Regions from separate parts of the Kitasatospora sp. NPDC091335 genome, predicted to be linked through region 2. Evidence: riboswitches for the same ligand, from Rfam matches in the RefSeq annotation. Region 2 holds a riboswitch; the other holds the start of a gene.
The links. A riboswitch is a leader RNA that binds a small molecule or an ion and turns the genes downstream of it on or off. The one in region 2 is predicted to bind cobalamin.

Region 1 (10,872 bases), on a different contig from region 2:
CGGCGGGTGGCTGCGGCGGGTGCACCCCGGTCATCCGTGGCTGGCGGAGCTGGGGGACCTGGCGGGGTAGCCCGGGGGCCGGGGTGCCGCGTCAGCGCAGCCCGGCAGGGCAGGGGAGGAGCGGCCAGGTGGGAGGTGAGCGGTGCACGTGCGGAAATTTCCGTCCGGATCCGGCTGGAAATGAGAGGCGGCCCCTCGCGCGGGTGAGCGCGAGGGGCCGGGCGGCCGGGCCGGGCGTGCGCCGGAAGTCGGACCGGCCGACTCCGGCGTCATGCCTCCCGGTGGCGGGAGGCCCATTCCTGCGGGCCACCTGCTTGCCCAGGTCGGTCATGGCGCGGACCCAGGGGTTGTCCGAGGCCTCGGCCGGCAACCCCTTGCCGGCGAGGAAGTCCGCGAACTCCTCGCGTTCCTCGTCCACGTCGTAGACGGCCAGCGTTTGGAGTCGGAACGCCGTTCGCTTGAACGTCTCGAAGAGCCGGCCGAAGTGCTCACCTTTGAGCATGGACGTCTTCCTCCAGGGGCGGCGTGGTGATTGTGACCTGTCTTGATGCTCCCGATCACCGGGGAACACGGTCAAGGACGCCATCTTTCGAGAACAGGAAAGCTGTTCGAATCCGCTCCCGCCCGGCGTGAACGTCGGGCGGGAGCGGGGGAGTTCAGGGGCTGGTGGTGATGGTGATCAGGTGGCTGGTCCAGTCGGTCATGTCGCCGACGTAGAGGGTGACGCTCCAGCTGTCGTTGCGGGAGAGGCAGTTGGTGACGCCCTCGCCGCCGCCGGGGCCGATGCAGAGCCGGATGAAGTCCCGGTGGGCCTCGCGGATGGGGAGGTCGCGGACGCGCTCCCAGAGGACGGGGAGGGCGTGGTCGAGGCTGGGGAAGTCGGTGGGGCACATGATGCCGGCGATTCCGGCCCGGACGACGCTCACGCGGCGGCCGCCTCGGGGGAGATGTGGCACCAGACGAACTTCCCGACGCCACCCTCGCGCGGGCAGCAGCCCCACTGGGTGGCCAACTCCCTGACGAGCAGCAGGCCTCGGCCGCTCTCGGCGGTGGTGGAGGCGGGGCGGTACGAGGGCTCCTCGCCGTCGGCGTCGTGCACCTCGATGCGGAGCGTGTCGTCCGGGGAGAGCTGGAAGCGGACGAGGATGAGGAGGTTGTGCGGGGCGCGGCAGTGCCGGACGGCGTTGGTGACCAGCTCGCTGACCAGCAACTCGCCGGTGAAGACGAGGAGTTCGCCGGAGGGGTGGGGGAGGAGGAACTTGTGGAGCGCCCAGCGGGCGGCCCGGGGGGAGGAGCGGTGCCGGGGGAGCCAGCAGCTCCGCTCGATGGGGGCGGGTGAGGGGGAGAGGTCTTCAGGCATGGCAGGGCCACCTATGGGGTGTGCAGGTGAAAGCGGCTGAAGAGGGCATGGGGATGCCCGGTGAGTAGCCCACTGCGATCACGATGTGTCGATCAACAAGCTACGGTGAGTAGCATGCTCCTGGGGGCTTCCAAAGTGCAAGTCCCCACTTTGGAAGTGATCAAAGATTGTTGCGGCGGGCCTGGGGCGGCAGACTGACTGCGCACAGAAGCGGGGAGGTCACGCGTGCCGGTGAACAGGAATCCGACCGTCCGACAGCGGCGGCTCGCTCGAACTCTCAAAGAGATGCGGCTTGCTGCGGGAATGACGATTGCCCAATCGGCCAGACAGCTCGTCTGCGCCGAGAGCAAGATCAGTCGGATCGAGGCAGCGCAGTCCGGAATCAGGCTCGTCGATCTTCGGCTGCTGCTCGACCTCTATGGAGTGGTGGATCAGGCGACGCGCGGTCAGCTGGAGGACCTGTCTCGGGATGGACGTCTGCGTGGCTGGTGGGACAGGTATTCCGACACCCTGTCGCCGCTGTATGCCGACTACATCTCATTGGAGGCCGATGCCTCCGACGCCTACAGCGTGGAGACCTTCCTGATCCCGGGCCTCCTGCAAACGGAGGACTACACCAGGGCCGTCGTGCGGGCGCAGATAGAGGATGCCGACGATGGACAGGTGGAGAGGCTGACCAAGGTCAGGTTGGAGCGGAGGTCGGTGCTGGCTCGCGAGTCTCCGCTGCGGCTGTGGGTCGTGCTCTCAGAGTCCGCGTTGAAGCACCAGGTCGGTGGGCGGGCGGTGATGCGGGAGCAACTCGACTATGTGGTCACCATGGCGGACCGCTCGAACATCAACATTCAAGTGCTGCCGGAGGAATCGGATGTTCATGCCGCGCTCTTCGGGCCACTGGTGATCCTCAGCTTCCCTGAGAGCACTGAGACGGACGTCGTGTACGTGGACAGCCTCCTCAGCACCCTCTACATCGAGGAGCCGGGCGAGGTCTTCAAGTACTCCAACCTGTTCCGCCGGGCGTTGGCCGAGTCTCTGCCGCGCAAGGAATCGATCGCGCTCATCAAGCGCATTGCGAAAGGAAGGTACAGCGATGAGTAGCACCCCGCAGGGTGCGGCCGCTGTCGACCTCATCTGGCGAAAGTCATCGTTCTCAGGGGCTCAGAGCAACTGTATTGAGATCGCGGCTGGTGTCACCGAGGTTGTGCCGGTGCGTGACTCGAAGGATCCGAACGGGCCGGCGCTGCTCTTCCCGGCCGAGGCCTGGGCCTCGTTCCTCTCCGGGGTCAAGTCCGGCGACTTTCCGACCGGCTGAAACATCAGCGGTGCCCCGCACGGGCTGTGGCCGTGCGGGGCACCGCTGATGTCGTATCTGCTGGCTTAGAAGTCGTCGTCGAAGGCGACCGAGCCCTCGACGGCCACCTGGTACGCCGACACGCGACGCTCGAAGAAGTTGGTCAGCTCCTGCACGTTCTGGAGCTCCATGAAGCCGAACGGGTTGGTCGAGCCGTACCGGATCGGCAGGCCCAGCCGCGCCAGGCGCTGGTCGGCCACGGCCTCCAGGTACTCGCGCATCGAGTCGGTGTTCATGCCGGCCAGACCGTCGCCGCACAGGTCCTGGGCGAACTGGAGCTCGGCCTCGACGGCCTCCTCCAGCATCTCCGTCACCTGCTTCGCCATCTCGTCGTCGAAGAGGTCGGGCTCCTCCTCGCGCACGGTGTCGACCACCGACATGGCGAAGTCCATGTGCATGGACTCGTCGCGGAACACCCAGTTCGTCCCCGTCGCGAGACCGTGCAGCAGACCGCGCGACCGGAACCAGTACACGTACGCGAACGCGCCGTAGAAGAACAGGCCCTCGACGCACGCCGCGAAGCAGATCAGGTTGAGCAGGAACGCCCGGCGATCTTCCTTCGTCTGCAACGAGTCGATGTGGTCGACCGCGTTCATGTACTTGAAGCAGAACTGCGCCTTCTGGCGGATGGAGGGGATGTTCTCCACCGCCGCGAAGGCCGCGTTGCGGTCCTCCGGGTCGGGCAGGTAGGTGTCCAGCAGCGTCAGGTAGAACTGGACGTGCACGGCCTCCTCGAACAGCTGACGCGACAGGTACAGCCGCGCCTCCGGGGAGTTGATGTGCTTGTAGAGGCTCAGCACCACGTTGTTGGAGACGATCGAGTCACCCGTCGCGAAGAACGCGACCAGTCGCCCGATGAGGTGGCGCTCGCCCTCGCTGAGCTTCGCCAGGTCGGCGACGTCGGAGTGCAGGTCCACCTCCTCGACGGTCCAGGTGTTCTTGATGGCGTCCCGGTACCGGTCGTAGAACGACGGGTAGCGCATCGGGCGCAGGGTCAGCTCGAAGCCGGGGTCGAGCAGCATCTTCTGGCGGTCGTCGGACATTACTGGCAGGCCTCGCAGGACTCGGGGTTCTCCAGGGAGCAGGCGATGGCGGCTTCCTGCTCCGGGGTGAGGGTCGGACTGTTCACGGGCACCGGCGCGGGCGCGGGCGCGGCGGCACGTGCGGTGCCGGACGCGGCCTGGGCGATGCGGGTGGCCGGGCGCGAACGCAGGTAGTAGGTGGTCTTGAGACCGACCTTCCACGCGTAGGCGTACATCGAGCTGAGCTTGCCGATGGTCGGCGCCGCCATGAACAGGTTCAGGGACTGGCTCTGGTCCAGGTACGGCATGCGGGCCGCGGCCAGGTCGATCAGCGCGCGCTGCGGCAGCTCCCAGGCCGTGCGGTACAGCGAGCGCACCTCGGCGGGCAGCCAGTTCAGCTCCTGCACCGAGCCGTTGGCGTCGCGCAGCGCGTCGCGGGTCTGCTGGTCCCAGACGCCGAGGTCCTTGAGCTCGCGCACCAGGTACGGGTTGACCTGGAGGAATTCGCCGGACAGCGTCTCGCGCTTGAACAGGTTGGACACCTGCGGCTCGATGCACTCGTACACGCCGGCGATGGACGCGATGGTCGCGGTCGGCGCGATCGCGAGCAGCAGCGAGTTGCGCAGGCCGGTCTCGGCGATCCGGGCGCGCAGCGCGGTCCAGCGGTCGGCCCACTGCGGGGCGGCCGTCGGGAAGTGGTCGATGTGCAGCTCGCCGCGGGCCGCGCGGGTCTCGCCGTACGCCTCGTGGCGGCCGAGCTGCTCGGCCAGGTCGGCGGAGCGCTCGTACGCGGTGAGCATGATGCGCTCGGCGATCAGCGTCGAAAGGGCCTTCGCCTCGGCCGAGTCGAAGTCGATCCGCAGCTTGAAGAAGACGTCCTGGAGGCCCATCACGCCGAGGCCGACCGGCCGCCAGCGGGAGTTGGAGGTGCCGGCCTCGGTGGTCGGGTAGAAGTTGATGTCCACCACGCGGTCGAGGAAGGTGACGGCGGTGCGCACGGTGGCGTCCAGCCGCTCCCAGTCCATCGCGCCGGCGAGGTCGCCGGCGGAGGCCCCGGCGGCCACGTGGGCGCCCAGGTTGACCGAGCCCAGGTTGCAGACGGCGGTCTCGGAGTCGTCCGTGACCTCCAGGATCTCCGTGCACAGGTTGGAGGAGTGCACGGTGCGGCCCGGCAGCGCGGTCTGGTTGGCGGCGCGGTTGGAGGCGTCCTTGAAGGTCATCCAGCCGTTGCCGGTCTGCGCCAGGGTGCGCATCATGCGGGCGTACAGGGTCTGCGCCGGGATGGTGCGGACGGCCTTGCCGGCCTGCTCGGCCTTGAGGTACGCCTCGTCGAAGTCGGCGCCCCACAGGTCGACCAGCTCCGGCACGTCGGCCGGGGAGAACAGCGACCAGTCCTGGTTGGCGTTGACCCGGCGCATGAACTCGTCCGGGATCCAGTGCGCCAGGTTGAGGTTGTGGGTGCGGCGGGCCTCTTCGCCGGTGTTGTCGCGGAGCTCCAGGAACTCCTCGATGTCGGCGTGCCAGGTCTCCAGGTAGACGCAGGCCGCGCCCTTGCGGCGGCCGCCCTGGTTGACGGCGGCGACCGAGGAGTCGAGGGTGCGCAGGAACGGCACGATGCCGTTGGACTTGCCGTTGGTGCCGCGGATCAGGCTGCCGCGCGAGCGGATGCGCGAGTAGGACAGGCCGATGCCGCCGGCGTGCTTGGACAGCCGGGCGATCTGCGCGTAGCGGTTGTAGATCGAGTCCAGGTTGTCCAGCGGCGAGTCGAGCAGGTAGCAGCTCGACATCTGCGGGTGCCGGGTGCCGGAGTTGAAGAGCGTCGGCGAGGAGGTCAGGTACTCCAGGCGGCTCATCAGGCCGTACAGCTCGGCCACCTCGCGCACCGACTGCTCGCTGTCGCCGACCGCCAGGCCGCACGCGACGCGGAGCAGGAAGTGCTGCGGGGTCTCGATCACCTTGCGGGTGATCGGGTGGCGCAGCAGGTAGCGGGACTGCACGGTGCGCAGGCCGAAGTACTCGAAGCGGTCGTCGCCCTCGGGGTCGATCAGCGCGTCCAGCGCGGCGGCGTGCTTGGCGACGAAGTCGGCGGTGGCGTCGCCGATCAGGCCCTCGTCGTGGCCGACGGTGATCGAGGCGGAGAAGGACACCGAGCCCTGGCTGTTCGCCTCGTCGACGATCTCCAGCGCGAGCAGCCGGGCGGCCAGCTTCGAGTACTGGGGGTCCTCGGCGATCATCGACGCGGCGGCGTCCACGGCCAGCCCGCGCAGTTCGGCGAAGTCCGAGCCGGCGTGGCGGCCGCGCAGCGCGGCGGCGGCGACATGGCCGGGGTCCACCTCGGTGAGGTCGACGCTGCGGTCGGTGAGCAGCCGCAGCAGGGCGCCGCCGGGGTCGGAGACCGTCGGGTCGGTGAAAACGGTACCGGTGCCCTGGGCGGGCAGGGTGGCTGAGGCTGCGGTGGTCAAGGCGCTCTCTCCTGGCGGCGATCGGCGGCTGTGATCGGGGGGCCACCGGGCCGATGGGGGCAGGGGAGCACGGCACGAACGCACACGGCGTCGCGCGACGGTTACTCCCCGGCCCGCCCGCGAGGCCCGGAGGGGTACTGCTCGTGCTGGCGCGGCCTCTGCGGGAGGGCCGTGGCGCACACTGTCCGGCAGGTAATCGGACTCGCGGGCACGGCTGCTGGAGCCGCCCGCTCACCGCTGCGGGGCAGTCCCGGATTCGCACCGGGTTCCCCTGCGTCGACAGCAGAAGCGAGCATACATGTTGTGCCGCCGGACTGCGGTGGCACCATATGTTGTGGCTGTCGTGTCGCGGGTGTGGCTGAGCGGGGTGGCCCGTCAGTGCTTCAGATAGACCTTGTACGTGCTCGAATCACCGGTCGGTGAGGTGAATTGGGCGACCAGCCGGTAGTGTCCGGCGGCGGTCAGGGCGTCGCTCAGGGCCCGGTCGGTGGCCTTCGGCGCGGTGCTGTCGAGGACGACCACGGTGAACCAGCCGTCCCGGATCGCGGCCACGCTGCCGGCGTCGCCGTGGTGCTGCACCCCGGCGCCGTCGCGGTAGTTCGTGCCGGCCCGCGCGGAGACCCACTGCTCGGGTCGGGAGACGCCGCCCAGGTAGTACTCGGCGAGTCCGTCGACCTCGGTGAGGTAGCGGCCCTGGGGCTCCGCGTGGACCCGCAGGACGGCCAGCAGGCGGCCGGAGTCGGGCCCGTTCTGGTAGCGCAGGGCGGACTGCTCCAGGCCGAGGGCGAGCAGCGCGACCCAGACCAGGATGCCCAGCTGGGGGTGGCGGAAGTGGGCGCCGACCAGCCGGGTCAGGCCGACCCCGGCGAGCGGGGCGGCGAGCAGCATGCCGTAGCCGAGGTGGCGGAACAGCGCGCCGGAGGTGCCGGTCCACAGGTGGGCGGCGGGGACCAGCAGGGTGGTGACGGTCAGGACGGCCCCGAGCAGGGCGCGCCGGCCCCGGGTGGTGGGGACGGCGTCCTTCTCCGGCGCGTCGTGCTCGTTGATCTGCTCGTGGCGCGCGTAGGCGATGGTGCCGGCCACCGCGAGGACGGTGAACAGGCCGGCCCACTGGAGCGTGCCGAGCAGGATCGAGCCGGCTGAGCCGGGGGCGTTGCCGCGCGAGGGCGACCACCCCGCGACCCTGCCGAGGGTGCCGTACGGGAGCAGCAGCAGGAGGGTGCCGGCGCCCGTCAGCAGCGCGCGCAGGGCTGCTGGTCCCGGCCGCTGGTACGGCCGGGCGCAGGCGAACGCGAGGGCGACCAGGGCGGGGACGGCGAAGGCCGCGGAGTAGGCGACGGCGCAGGCCAGCGCCGTGGGTGGGGCGGCGAGCAGGGCCAGGGCCGGATGCCGTCGGGCGGTGAACACGGTGGTCCAGGCCGCGACGGCGACCAGCAGGACGGCGAGCGACTCGGGCGCGGCGTAGAAGCCGACCACGACGGTGGACTGGAGGACGGCGTAGACGGCGATGGCGCAGATGGCGACCCGCTCGTTGAACAGCCGCCGGGTCAGCGAGTACAGCAGGACGGTGGTGACCAGCGCGAAGCCGAGGCTGAGCAGCCGGGTGCCCCAGATGCCACCGGCGTTCGCGGCGGCGCCGGCCAGCGGCGGGTAGAGCCAGGGCGAGCCGTGCACCCGGTCGACCAGGTCGGTGGTGACCGGGGTGCCGTGCAGCAGGTGGGCCAGCTGCCGGCGGCCGGAGACCATGGCGGCGGCCTCGTCGGGGTGGGCGGCGGCCAGCAGGCGCAGCGAGAGCGCGGCCTGGACGGTGAGGACGGCGCCCAGCAGGCCGCGGGCGATCCAGCGGCGGCGCGGGCTGGGGCCCGGGTCCCAGCTGATCGCGGGGACCTGCGGGATGGTGTACGGGGCCAGTTCTATGTTGTCGGGGTTGTCCACCGCCACGGCCGTGCGGGGCCCGGCGGTGTCCGGTCCCGGCTCGGCGGTGTCCGGTCCTGGTTCGGCGGGTTCGGGCTCGGCGGCCCGGCGGCGGGCCGCGCGGCCGTGCGGGACGGAGGGGAACTCGGACTCAGTGCTCATCTGGGGTTCCGGATGTCGAAGCCGTAACGGGGGTCGGACACGCGCTGCTTGAACGCGGCGAGGGTGTCCGGGACGGCCTCGACCCGCCAGTCCGCCCGCTTGACGATGTTGAACCAGACGAAGCCGACGACGTCGTCGTGCGCCTCCAGGCCGGAGAACAGCTGGTCGACGTCCGCGCGTTGGCGCTTGCCCTGCTCGGAGGCGGTCTCGCTGATGAAGAAGGGCTTCTTGGAGAAGCCGCGGATCTCGGCCATGGTCGGCCCGTACAGCGCCTCGAAGGTCTTCGGCCCGGTGCGGGTGAAGTAGCCGGTCATGCCCGCCCAGTCGACGTAGGTGTCGCCGGGGTAGTACGGCGCCAGGCGGGTGTTGGGCGCGGGGTCGGTGATGTTGGGGCTCCAGACCCAGATCACGTTGGTGGCGCCGGCCTGGTCGAAGATGTCGTGGACGTGGCGCCAGGCGGCCACGAAGTCCTCGGGGGTGGCGGCCTGACGGCCCCACGGGTACCAGTCGCCGTTCATCTCGTGGGCGATGCTGATGGCGATCGGCAGGTTGAACCTGGCGACGGACTTGGCGACGCCGCGCACGTAGTCGTCGGTGTCGCCGGCCGCGATCGAGGCGAGCGAGCGGTCGTGCGGTTCCCAGGCCATGAAGGGCAGTGCCCCGGCCTCGTGGATCCGGCGTGCGCCGGCGGTGTCGAAGCCGCCCTTCCAGTGGGCGTAGAACTCCAGGACGTTGGGCTGCTTGCCGATCGCGGCGCTGTAGCCGGGCAGCGCGTCCATCGTGGCGGGGACGTCGGGCAGGGCGGCGCCGAGGTACTTGTGGTCGGGCTTGAGCAGCGGCGTGACGTCGTACGGGACGCCGGCCGGCAGGGCCCTGGGCGTCCCGGCAGGCGCGCTCGGCGCGGCGCCCGGGGCCGTGCCGGGGGCCGTCGCGGGGGCGGCGCCGGGAGTGGCCGCGGCGGCGGGCCGGTCGAGGCCCTCCTGCATGGCGAAGCCGGGGTCCTCGGGGCCGCACCCGGTGGCGAGCAGCAGGCCGGCGGCGGTCAGCAGCAGGAGCGCCGGCCGGCGACGGAGCCGGCCGGCCCGTCGGAGGTGGGCGGGCATGGCGATCACACTGCTTCCGTGGGGCGCGGCTGGACGAGGACCCGGCCGACGATGGTGGCGTAGAAGAGGCCGGAGGCGAGGACGAGGGCGAAGTTGAGCGGGCCCATGGTGAGCATCCGCCAGATGCTCAGCAGCACCCAGAGCAGGGCCGTGCCGCCGCCCCAGACGATGACGCCGGTCCAGAACCGGCGGGTCTTGTTCTTCTTGGCGCCGGTGGAGCCGGTCGGCTGCCAGGCCATCCGGTTGCGGCGCAGGATGTCCCAGATGGCGAAGACGTGCGCCCAGCCGTACATCATGCGGGCGGCCCAGGCCTCCAGCCGGTAGGGATTGCGGTGCCAGAGCGGGAAGATGACCGTCGCGTAGATCAGCCCCGGCAGCACCAGCGCGGTGTTCTCCCAGCGGATCAGGTCGGGGCGGGCGAGCAGCAGGACGATCGGGATGAGCGGCGAGACGAGGGTGAACAGCGCCGTGTGGATGTAGTAGAAGAAGCCGGACAGGTAGCAGGCGCGGGTGACCGGCCGCAGCTTCGTCTGCCAGAACTTCTTGCTGGCGAGCAGGCTCATCGAGCCGGTGCACCAGCGGTACTGCTGGTTGAAGAAGCCGCCGACGTTGTCCGGGCAGACGCCGGTCGCCAGCGCCACGGGTATGTACTGGAGGTCCCAGCCGAGGCGGCGCAGGTCGAAGCCGGTGTGCACGTCCTCGGAGTGGCCGATCAGCGTGGTGCCGCCGTTCTCCTCCAGCGCCGCGCGCCGGTACACCGCGCAGCTGCCGACGCAGATGGCGCCGTCGCTGCGCTGCCGGGAGACCTGGACGGTCCGGTAGAACAGCTCCTGGACGGCTCCGGCGCCGCGTTCGATCCAGTTCTGCGAGTCCAGGATGCGGAAGAACTGCGGGGACTGGACGATGCCGAGGCGCGGGTCGGTCTCCAGGTAGGGGAGCGTCTCGTTCAGCAGGTCCGGCCGGGGCGCGAAGTCGGCGTCCAGGATGAGGATGTAGTCGCCGTCGGAGTTGCGGAAGCCGAACTGGAGGTTGCCGGCCTTCTTGAACCAGCCGAGCTTGTCGCGGGTGCCGTACACGAACCCGAAGTCGACGGCCATCTGCGCGAGCTGCGGGCTGTTGCTGTCGTCGAGGACGTACGGGGTGACGTCGCCCGGGTACTGGTCGCGCAGCCGGGCGACGTGGGTCCAGGTGTTGTGCAGCACCTCGATGGGTTCGCCGGCGACCGGCAGGAAGACGTCGACGGTCGGATAGAGCTCGGGCTGCCAGGACTTGACCAGGGCTCGGTGGGCGGAGAGGTCGAAGGTCTCGTTGAAGCCGTGCACCCAGCGGGAGATCAGGTAGTAGACGACGGTGAAGGCGAGCGGCGGTATGAAGAACAGGAACCACGGCGTCGCGCTCAGCAGGCCGATCTCGCTGGCCACCATGCAGGCGAAGCTGATGAGGGAGAAGCAGGTCAGCACCCACAGGTTGGTGCGGGCGTAGAGGTACTTCTCGGTGTTGT
Region 2 (10,872 bases):
GGACCGGCCCAAGGCACTGAACGCGCTGAACACCCGGCTGATGAACGAAGTCGTGGCCGTGGCAACGGAGTTCGACCGTGACCCGGAGACCGGCTGTCTGCTGGTCACCGGCTCGGAGAAGGCCTTCGCGGCCGGCGCCGACATCAAGGAGATGCAGTCGCTCGAATTCGTCGACGCCTACCTCGGCGACTGGTTCGCCGCCTGGGACCGCTTCGGTGCGCTGCGCAAGCCGGTGGTCGCGGCGGTGGCGGGCTACGCGTTGGGCGGCGGCTGCGAGCTGGCGATGCTCTGCGACGTGCTGCTGGCGGCGGACACCGCGAAGTTCGGGCAGCCGGAGATCAAGCTCGCTGACGCGCCGCGCCGCCCCACCCCCGGGGCGGCGCACCGTGTCCCGACAGCCGTCAGCCGTCAGCCGTCAGCCGTCCGACCGGCGCAGCAGGTAGGTGTCCATGATCCAGCCCTTGCGCGCGCGGGCCCGCTCGCGCAGCTCGCGGATCCGCGGGGCGGCCTCGGCAAGCGGCCCGGAGACGAGCACCTCGTCCGGGGTGCCGAGGTAGGCGCCGTAGTGGATCTCCAACCCCGCGGGGTCGACCTCGGTGAAGGCGGCCCGGCCGTCGAGCATCACCACCACGTCGTCCACTCCCTCGGGGAAACCCTCGGCGAGGCGGCGGCCGGTGGTGATCTGCACCGGGCGGCCGACCCGGGTCAGCGTGGTGCGGTGCGCGGCGGCGAGCGCGGAGACGCTGCTGATGCCCGGGATCACCCGGTACTCGAACGGCACACCGCCCCGGGCCGACACGTCGTCCACCACGGCGATGACGCTGTCGTAGAGGGCCGGGTCGCCCCAGACCAGGAACGCGCCGCTCTCGCCCTCGCCGAGGTGCTCGGCGACCAGCCGCTCGACCAGATCGGCGCGGCGGACGCGCCAGTCGTCCACCGCGGCCGTGTACGCGGGAGTGGCGCGGTCGCGCTCCGCGTCGGGCACCTCGACCACGCGGTGCCCCGGCCGGCCGTGCTCGGCGAGCATCCGGCGGCGCAGGGTGATGAGGTCCTGCCGCTCCTCGTTCTTGCCGAGGACGAAGAAGACGTCGGTACGGCCGAGGGCCTTGACCGCTTGCAGGGTGAGGTGGTCGGGGTCGCCCGCACCGATGCCGATGACGAAGATCTGCCGCATGGGGACATTCTGCCGTCCGGCCCCGCGCGTGGTCCCCCGGGCCGGGTCAGGCCGGTGGGCGGTGGCTGTGAGCTGCGCCGATGGACGTAAGCTGGCGGGGCAGCTGGTTCGCCCCGTCCGCCAGGCGGGGTGTCGCAAGAGGGAACCCGGTGCGAGTCCGGGACTGCCCCGCAGCGGTGAGTGGGAACGACCGCCGTCATGTGCACCGGCCCGGAAGCGGGCCCGGGAAGCGACGGCCAGTAGGTGCCCGTCCCGGTTCGGCCGGGAGGGCGTGCCCACGAGTCCGAAGACCTGCCGCTGCCCGCGTGCCGTGCCGGCCCGCGGTCCCACCAGGACCCCGAGGGCGGGTCGACGGTGCAGGCGGGACGTGTCCGGACCGCTGCCTGCCCCTTCGCGTGCCCGGGGTGTGCGAAACCGCGAAGGAGAGTTCCGTGAAGCGGAACACCGACCACGATCCCCACGAGCCCGTACGCCGTGGACACCGGCCCGGGCCCGACGGCCCGCGGAGCCGGCACGCCGGGCGTCCGGCCGTGGCCCCGTCCGGTGCCCCGAAGGGCGGGCCGTCGCTGTGACCAGCCCCTCCGTGCTCTCCCGCACCCCGGCCGAGTCCGCGGTGACCCTGGCCCACATCATGAGCGACCACGACACCAACCTCTACGGGACGGTGCACGGCGGCGTGATGATGAAGCTGATCGACGACGCGGCCGCCGCCGCCGCGGGCCGGCACGCCGGTGTCACCGCGGTCACCGTCTCGGTCGAGGAGATGTCGTTCCTCGCGCCCGTCCGGGCCGGAGACCTCCTCACCGTCCGGGCCCGGGTCGACCACGTCGGACGGACGTCGATGGACGTGTCGGTGGCGGTGACCTCGGAGCGGTGGAACCTCACCGGGCCCGTCACCAGGGTGGCGACGGCGCACCTGGTGTTCGTGGCGGTCGACGCCGAGGGCCGGCCCCACCGGGTCCCGGAGCTGCTCCTGGAGAGCGCCGCCGACCGGCAGCGCGGCCGGGTGGCACGGGAGCGGCGGGCCCGCAGGACCGAGCCGGAGCTGGAGCCCGCCGAGTAGCGGCCCGCGACGACGTCCCACCATGCGGACGCCTTTCGAGATTTCCGCCTCGGCGCCGCCGGTTTGCCCCTAAGCTGACGGAGCAGCTGGTTCGCCCTGTCCGCCAGGCAGGCGCGTCGCAAGAGGGAACCCGGTGACGCCTTTCGACTGGCCAGTCCGGGACTGCCCCGCAGCGGTGAGTGGGAACGACCGCCGTCATACGCACTGGGCCCGGGAACGGGTCTGGGAAGCGACGGCCAGTAGGTGTCCGCCCTGGTGAGGCCGGGGAGGGCGCGCCCACGAGTCCGAAGACCTGCCACTGCCCGTGCGCGACCGTTCGCGTGCGGCCATCCGGTGACCTCGTGGGCGGGTCGGCGACCATACCCGGCGGGGCCGTGCGCGTGCACGGGTATCCGTCCGGTTCGTCATCCCTTCGCGTCCTCGTGCCGTCACCGGGCACTTGAGGAATCAGGCTCGCGAAGGAGAGTCCCTTGACCACGAAGTCCGCAGCCGCGGCGAGCGTCGCCACCGTGCACGGCTACCCCCGCCAGGGCCGCAACCGTGAACTGAAGAAGGCGATCGAGGGGTACTGGAAGGGCGCCGTCACGGCGGAGGCGCTGCTGGCGACCGCCGCCGACCTGCGCCGGACGAACTGGGCGCAGCTCGCCGAGGCCGGGATCGAGGAGGTCCCGACCGGCGACTTCTCGCTCTACGACCACGTGCTGGACACCACCGTGGCCGTCGGCGCGATCCCGCTCCGGCACCGGGAGGCGGTGGACGCCGACGCGCTGGCCGGGTACTTCGCGATGGCGCGCGGCACCCAGGACGTCGCGCCGCTGGAGATGACGAAGTGGTTCGACACCAACTACCACTACCTGGTCCCCGAGTTGGGGCCGGACACGGTGTTCGCCGCCGACCCGGCGAAGGCGGTCGGCGAGCTGCGGGAGGCGCTGGCGCTGGGCCACACCGCGCGGCCGGTGCTGGTCGGCCCGGTGACGTACCTGCTGCTGGCGAAGCCGGCGCCGGGAGTGGCCGAGGACTTCCAGCCGATCACGCTGCTGGACCGGCTGCTGCCGGTCTACGCCGAGCTGCTCGCGGCGCTCAGGGCCGCGGGGGCCGGCTGGGTGCAGCTGGACGAGCCCGCGCTCGTCCAGGACCGCACCCCGGCCGAACTCAACGCCGCCGCCCGCGCCTACCGCGAGCTCGGTGCCCTCACCGAGCGGCCCAAGCTGCTGGTCGCGAGCTACTTCGACCGGCTCGGTGAGGCGCTGCCGGTGCTGGCGAAGGCACCGGTCGAGGGCCTGGCGCTGGACTTCACCGGCCCGGCCGCCGCGAACCTGGACGACCTCGCCGCGGTCGGCGGACTGCCCGGCAAGCGGCTGGTGGCGGGGGTGATCGACGGGCGCAACATCTGGATCAACGACCTGGAGAAGTCGCTGGCGACCCTGGCGACCCTGCTGGGCCTCGCCGGCACGGTCGACGTGGCGCCGTCCTGCTCGCTGCTGCACGTGCCGGTCGACGCCGCCGCGGAGCGCGACATCGACCCGCAGATCGCCCGCTGGCTGGCCTTCGCCCGGCAGAAGGCCGGCGAGGCGGCGCTGCTCGCCCGGGGCCTGCGCGAGGGCACCGGCGCGGTGACGGCCGACCTGGCCGCCAACCGCGCCGACCTGGCCTCCCGGGCCGGCTCGCCGATCACCCGCGACCCGGCGGTGCGCGCCCGCGCCGCCGCCGTCACCGCCGAGGACGCCCGCCGGGCCCAGCCCTACCCCGTCCGGGCCGAGGCCCAGCGGGCCCGGCTGGGCCTGCCGCTGCTGCCGACCACCACCATCGGCTCCTTCCCGCAGACCACCGAACTGCGCACCGCCCGCGCCGACCTGACGGCCGGACGGATCGACGCGGCGGCCTACCGGGAGCGGATGGAGGCCGAGGTCCGCGAGGTCATCGCGTACCAGGAGAAGGCCGGCCTGGACGTCCTGGTGCACGGTGAGCCCGAGCGCAACGACATGGTCCAGTACTTCGCCGAGCAGCTCACCGGCTACCTCGCCACCCGGCACGGCTGGGTGCAGTCGTACGGCACCCGGTACGTGCGGCCGCCGGTGCTGGCCGGCGACATCTCCCGCCCCCACCCGATGACCACGGAGTGGTTCCGCTACGCCCAGGGACTCACCGAGCGCCCGGTCAAGGGCATGCTCACCGGCCCGGTCACCATGCTCGCCTGGTCCTTCGTCCGCGACGACCAGCCGCTCGCCGACACCGCCCGGCAGGTCGCCCTCGCGCTGCGCGACGAGGTGACCGACCTGGAGGCGGCGGGCGCGGCCGTCGTCCAGGTCGACGAGCCGGCCCTGCGCGAGACCCTCCCGCTGCGGGCCGCGGCCCGCCCGGCCTACCTGGACTGGGCCACCGAGGCCTTCCGGCTGGCCACGTCGGGGGTGCGGGCCGAGACCCAGATCCACACCCACATGTGCTACGCCGAGTTCGGCGCCATCATGACCGCGATCGACGAACTCGACGCGGACGTCATCTCGTTGGAGGCCGCCCGCTCGCACATGGAGGTGGCCGGCGAACTGGCCGGGGCGGGCTACCCGCGCGAGGTCGGTCCGGGCGTGTGGGACATCCACTCCCCGCGCGTCCCCGGCACCGGGGAGGCCGTCTCGCTGCTGCGCGCGGGCCTGGCCGCGATCCCGGCGGAGCGGCTCTGGGTCAACCCGGACTGCGGGCTGAAGACCCGCGGCTGGCCGGAGACCCGGGCCTCGCTGGAGAGCCTGGTCGGCGCCGCCCGCCTGCTGCGCGAGGAACTCGCAGGCTGACGGTGACCGGGGCGGGTACGGCGACCCCGTCGTACCCGCCCCGGCACCTCGTGCCCCGGAGGCCCGGGCCGAGCTCAGCCGGACTCGGGCAGCCCGAGGTTCTGGTAGATCTCCGTCGTGACCGTGGAGAAGTTCATGGTCATGAAATGCAGGCCGGGGACCCCTTCGGCCAGCAGGCGCCGGCACATGCCGGTCGCGTACTCGATGCCGATCGAGCGGACCGCCCGCGGGTCGTCCCGGTGCTTCAGCATGCGCTCGGAGAATTCCCGGGGAATGGCCGCGGTGGACAGGTCGGGGATCCGCCGGAGTGACCGGATGGTGGTCACCGGCATGATCTCCGGAATGATCGGAACGGCGCACCCGGAGGATTCCAGCCGGTCCCGGAAACGGAGGTAGCTGTCCGTCTCGAAGAACATCTGGGTGATCGCGTAGTCCGCTCCGGCCCGGCATTTGGCGATGAAATGCCCGATCTCGGAATCCCAGTCGGGAGACCGCGGGTGCATTTCCGGGAACGCGGCCACGCCGACACAGAATTCCCCGGACTCCTTGATCAGCCGCACCAGGTCGGCCGCGTACTCCACCCCGTCCGGGTGGCGGTCCCAGCGGCCCAGCGGGTCGCCCGGCGGGTCGCCGCGCAGCGCCAGGATGTTGCGGACGCCCTGGTCGGCGTAGTGCCCGAGGATGTTCCGAAGCTCGGCGACGCTGTGGCCGACGGCGGTCAGGTGGGCGGCCGGGGTGAGGGTGGTCTCCTGGGCGATGCGGCCGGTGACGTTGACCGTCCGCTCCCGGGTCGACCCGCCGGCACCGTAGGTCACCGAGACGAAGGTGGGGGACAGGGCTTCGAGTCGCCGGATCGCATTCCACAGGCCGGCTTCCGCTTCGGGGCTCCTGGGCGGCATGAACTCGAACGAGTAGGAACGCCTGCCGGTCGCGAGGAGTTCGCGGATGGAGGCCGCCCGGTCCGTGCGCGTGGTGGGGATTCCGAGTGTCATGACAGGAGGTTATCCGGATTGGTGCGGACCAATCCCGGAGCGTCCACTCCGTGATACGGATTTCTCCACCGGGGGTGCCCGGGGAAGATCCCGGACGGGACGGCACAATGGGGACATGAAAAGACCTTCGCAGGCATTGCCGGGACTCCCCGGATGGGACCGGTGCGCAGTGATGGGAATCGTGAACGTGACCCCCGACTCGTTCTCGGACGGCGGTCGCTGGCTGGACCCGGGGCGGGCGGTGGACCGGGGGCTGCTGCTGGCGGAGCAGGGCGCCGACATCGTGGACGTGGGCGGGGAGTCGACCAGGCCGGGAGCGACCCGGGTGTCCGAGGAGGAGGAGCTGCGCCGGGTGCTGCCGGTGGTGCGCTCTCTCGCCGGCGAGGGCGTCCTGGTCAGCATCGACACCATGCGGGCCCGGGTCGCCGAGGCGGCGGTGGAGGCCGGCGCGCGGATCGTCAACGACGTCAGCGGAGGCCGGGCCGATCCGGGCATGGCCCGCGCCGTGGCCAGGACCGGGGTGCCCTTCGTCGTCATGCACTGGCGCGGGCAGTCCGCGGGCATGGACGGACTGGCCGACTACACCGACGTGGTGGCCGAGGTGATCGGCGAGGTGGCCCGGCAGATGGACGCGGTGGTGTCCGCCGGGGTCGACCCGTCGCAGGTCATCGTGGACCCGGGCCTCGGCTTCGCCAAGAGCAGGCGGGACGACTGGGCGCTGCTGGCCTCGCTGGACGCGTGGAGCGCGCTGGGACGCCCGCTGCTGGTGGCGGCCTCGCGCAAGCGCTTCCTGGGCGAGCTGCTGGCCGACCCGGACACGGGCGAGGCCCGCCCGGCCAGGGAACGCGACGCGGCCACCGCGGCGGCCAGCGTCCTGGCCGCCGCCCAGGGGGCGTGGGCGGTACGGGTGCACGAGGTCCGCGACACGGCCGACGCGGTCCGGGTCGAGGCGGCGCTGCGGCGCCGCGGACCCGCCGCGCCCCGGCCGGCGCCGACGGCGGAGGCACTGACGGCGGGGGCGCGGGCGTGAACCGCGCCCCCGGCGGGCCCCGCGCGCCCCCGGCGGACGCGCCTGGCTCCTACTCCGGCCCGTCCTGCACGATGGACGCTGCCGACGACACCGACCGACGACACCGACCGACGACACTGGGACTTCCGGATGGACCACCCGACCGACGACACCCGCCTGCCCGCTCCGCGCGGCGGCACCGACCCCTACGGCCCCTGCGTGCTCCTCAAGCACGGCGAGGTCGCCCTCAAGGGGCGCAACCGGCGCCTGTTCGTGAACCGCCTGGAGGAGAACCTGCGGGCGGCGCTGCGCGGGGTGGGCGGCTCGACCTGGATCCGGACCCCGCACAGCCTCACCGTGCTCGGCGGGCAGGTGCCCGTGGAGACCCTGGTGGCCAGGGCGCGTACCGTGATCGGCTTCAGCTCCGTGGAACCGGCGCTGCGCGTGCCCAGCACGATGGAGTCGATCGAGGCCAACGGGCTGGAGGTGCTGCGTACCGCGTGCGCCGGGCGGGCCGCCACCGGCTTCGCCGTGCGCGTCAAACGGCGCGACAAGACCTTCCCGCTGACCTCCTCCCAGCTGGAGCGGGAACTCGGGGGCCGTCTGCAGCCCCGGGTGGCCGGCCTGCGGGTGGACCTGACCGCGCCCGACGTCACCCTGTCCGTGGAGATCGACCGCCGCGAGACCTACCTGTCCGCCGAGCGGCACCCCGGGCTGAGCGGGCTGCCGGTGGGTTCCAGCGGCCGGGCCCTGGTCCTGCTGTCCGGCGGCTACGACTCGCCGGTGGCCGCGCACCGGGCCATGCGGCGCGGCCTGGCCTGTGACTTCGTGCACTTCAGCGGCGCGCCCTACACCAACCCGGCGTCCGTCTACAAGGCGTACGCCCTGGCCCGGGAGCTCGACCGGTACCAGCCGCCCGGCGCCCTGCACGTCATCGCCCTCGGCAAGGCCCAGAAGCAGCTGGCCGTCGCGGGCGCCGGGCGGCTCCAGGTGGTCGCCCAGCGCCGGCTGATGGTGCGGACGGCCTCCGCGCTGGCCGCCGCCACCGGGGCGCAGGCCCTGGTGACCGGCGACAGCCTGGGGCAGGTGGCGAGCCAGACCCTGGCCAACATGGTCGCGGTGGACCAGGCGGCCACCCTGCCGGTGCTGCGCCCGCTGGTCGGCTGGGAGAAGCAGGAGATCATCGACCAGGCCAGGGCACTCGGCACGGCCGACATCTCCGTCCTGCCGGACGAGGACTGCTGCAGCCTGCTCGCCCCGCCCCAGGTCACCACCGGGGCGCGGATCGGCGACCTGAAGGCGGTGGAGAAGCGCCTCGACCTGGACGAGCTGGTCGAGGCGCTGCTGGAGAACGTCCAGGTGTCGCGGCCCGGGCAGGAGGAGGAGCCGGCACCGGCCCGCACCCTCCCGTCCTGACCGGACGGTCGTGCCGGGGCGGCCACCCCGATCGGCCTCGGCTGCCGGACCTGCGAGCGGACGGGCCGCGTCCGGCGGGCCCGGCCGCCGGCGGCGGGGGAGCGGCCGGCGGCCGACCCGGACCGGAGGAGCAGGGTGCCGTACCCGATGGAGGGGAAGTGGTCGTGAACGACGGCGGAGTGCGGGTGGGACGGGCGGCGCGGACCGAGGACGGCGCCTGTCGGCACCTGCTGGTGTGGCGGGCCGGGCCCGGCTGGCGGATGGTCAGCAGCGCGGTGCTCGGCGGCGGGCTCGCTGATCGCGCCTGGGTGCTCAACGCCCAGGTGCGGCCCGGCTACTCGCGGATGGACCCGGACCGGCACCTGGCCGAACTGGCCGCCGGGCAGGGCCTGGTGGGGCCGGGCGTGGGGCTGATGACGGCGGCCGAAGTGGACGACTGCACCCGGGCCGAGGACGGTGGGGTCACCGCGCTGGTCACCACCGGGATCGGCGTCGCGCTCTGGGCGGCCGACCCGGCCGCGGCACCGGTGGAGTACCGGCCCGGCACGATCAACATCCTGGCCGTGGTGCCGGCGGCGGTCGCGGACGGCGGTCTGGTCAACCTGCTGGCCACCGCGACCGAGGCCAAGGTCCAGGCGCTGCTGGACGCCGGCTACGACTGCTCCGGCACCCCGTCCGACGCGGTCTGCGTGGCCGTCCGGGCCGCTTCCTCCGAGGGCCCCGCCGACCCCTTCGGCGGCCCGCGCTCGCGGTGGGGCGCCCGGCTGGCCAGGGCGGTGTACCGGGCGGTGCGGGACGGGGCCGAACTCGACCGGGAGCGCCGGGCCCGGGGGGAGCCGGAGTCGCACCCGCTGACGGTGCCCGGCTGCCGCCTCCCGGACGTGCGCGGGCCCCGCGCCTCGGCGGCGGTTCGCTAGCCGACCCAGCCGGCGGTCAGCGTCTGTACGGCCGAGCCGTCGAGGTCGTTGAGCTTCACCCCGGCGAAGGCCCGGGCGACGTCGGAGGTGAGCAGCCGGAAGGCGGGCCGCTCGGCGGTGAGCAGGCCGAGGATCCGGGCGGCCACGTCCTCGGCCGCCTGGGCGTGGGCGAAGGCGCCGCGGGTGCGGTCCAGGTAGGCGGCGAGGGCCGGTGCGTACGGTCCTGCCTGCTCGGCCGCGTCGTCCGTGACGCCGACGTTGCTGACGAACTCGCTGGCCACCGCGCCCGGTTCGACGACGCTGACGGACACACCGGCCGTGGCCGCGACCGGCGCGAGGGACTCCATGAAGCCCTCGACCGCGAACTTGGCGGCGCAGTACGCCTCGTTGAAGGGCTGGCCGACCACGCCGCCGACGCTGGTCACGGTCAGCAGGCGGCCGCGGCTCGCCCGCAGCAGCGGCAGGGCGGCCTTGGTGACGTGCAGCACCCCGAAGAAGTTGACCTCCATGACGGCGCGGACGTCGGCCACGCTCTCCCGCTCCAGGGTGCCGACGTGGCCGGCCCCGGCGTTGTTGACCAGCGCGTCCAGCCGGTCGACGCCGGCCAGGCAGGCCTCGACCGACGCCGGGTCGGTCACGTCCAGCGCCCGGACGTCGACGGTGACGCCGGCCTGTTCGGCGGCCGCCAGCAGGGGCCCGGACTTCGCGGTGTTCCGCATGGTGGCGATCACCTGCCAGCCGCCGCGCGCGGCGGCGACGGCGGTGGCCAGGCCGATGCCGGAGGAGGTGCCGGTGATCAGGACGGTCTTGTCGGTCATCTCGCTGGACCCCAGATGCTTATCGAACATAACCAATATGATTCATAACTATGTGACCTGACATTCCACCCTGTCAAGCACCTGGATACCCTGGTCGGCATGCCCCACCCACCGGATGACCTCACCAGGGAGATCGTCGGACTCTTCGCGGCCGTCAACCGCCGCTACAGCCGGGAGTCCGAGGCCGCCGCGGCGGTCCACGGCCTGACCGCGCTCCAGGCCAAGGCGCTGCTCGCCGCCGAGGACCCCGTCCCGACCCGCCGCATCGCCGAGCGGCTGCACGCGGAGCCGTCCAACGTGACCGTGATCGTCGACCGCCTGGAGTCCAGGGGCCTGGTCGAGCGCAGCGTCGATCCCGGTGACCGCCGCGTCAAGCGCGTCGCCGCCACCGCCGCGGGCCGCGAGGTCGCCGCCGACCTGCGCGCCCGGATGCCCTTCGCCGGCGATCCGCTGGCCAGGCTCGACGCCGGCCGGCGCGAGTCCCTGCGCGAACTGCTCCGGCTGGTCCTGGAGGCATGACGGCAGTCGCCGCGCCTCCCGTGCGTGGCGCCGTCCGGTCGGGGGCCCCGGAAATGCCGGAAGGGCCGCCGCCGGATCGAATCCGGTGACGGCCCTTCAGAATTCCGGGGGGGGGGGGGGTAATTCCCGGGCGGGTGCGGTTACTTCGCGGCGAAGGCCTTCTCGATGTCCTCGACGA

Region 1: another riboswitch for cobalamin. It lies ahead of ACIQOW_RS12775 (ribonucleoside-diphosphate reductase subunit alpha); the one in region 2 lies ahead of ACIQOW_RS25010 (acyl-CoA thioesterase).

Annotation. Positions count from the first base shown of each region.
Region 1 covers NZ_JBIVUM010000004.1:287,456-298,327, forward strand. The annotation lists gene ACIQOW_RS12740 (nucleotidyltransferase domain-containing protein) at 1-70, shown strand, start outside; gene ACIQOW_RS12745 (DUF6879 family protein) at 92-502, opposite strand; gene ACIQOW_RS12750 (hypothetical protein) at 657-926, opposite strand; gene ACIQOW_RS12755 (ATP-binding protein) at 923-1,360, opposite strand; gene ACIQOW_RS12760 (helix-turn-helix domain-containing protein) at 1,586-2,455, shown strand; gene ACIQOW_RS12765 (DUF397 domain-containing protein) at 2,448-2,669, shown strand; gene ACIQOW_RS12770 (ribonucleotide-diphosphate reductase subunit beta) at 2,735-3,751, opposite strand; gene ACIQOW_RS12775 (ribonucleoside-diphosphate reductase subunit alpha) at 3,751-6,168, opposite strand; cobalamin riboswitch at 6,362-6,521, opposite strand; gene ACIQOW_RS12780 (glycosyltransferase family 39 protein) at 6,568-8,268, opposite strand; gene ACIQOW_RS12785 (glycoside hydrolase family 26 protein) at 8,265-9,371, opposite strand; gene ACIQOW_RS12790 (glycosyltransferase family 2 protein) at 9,377-10,795, opposite strand.
Region 2 covers NZ_JBIVUM010000012.1:221,277-232,148, reverse strand. The annotation lists partial or broken gene ACIQOW_RS25020 (enoyl-CoA hydratase-related protein) at 1-409, shown strand, start outside; gene cobF (precorrin-6A synthase (deacetylating)) at 416-1,174, opposite strand; cobalamin riboswitch at 1,311-1,467, shown strand; gene ACIQOW_RS25010 (acyl-CoA thioesterase) at 1,743-2,237, shown strand; cobalamin riboswitch at 2,308-2,552, shown strand; gene metE (5-methyltetrahydropteroyltriglutamate--homocysteine S-methyltransferase) at 2,708-5,023, shown strand; gene metF (methylenetetrahydrofolate reductase [NAD(P)H]) at 5,098-6,015, opposite strand; gene folP (dihydropteroate synthase) at 6,188-7,045, shown strand; gene thiI (tRNA uracil 4-sulfurtransferase ThiI) at 7,175-8,440, shown strand; partial or broken gene ACIQOW_RS24985 (short-chain fatty acyl-CoA regulator family protein) at 8,459-8,608, shown strand; gene ACIQOW_RS24980 (adenosylcobinamide amidohydrolase) at 8,599-9,357, shown strand; gene ACIQOW_RS24975 (SDR family oxidoreductase) at 9,354-10,205, opposite strand; gene ACIQOW_RS24970 (MarR family winged helix-turn-helix transcriptional regulator) at 10,275-10,694, shown strand; gene ACIQOW_RS24965 (ABC transporter substrate-binding protein) at 10,835-10,872, opposite strand, start outside.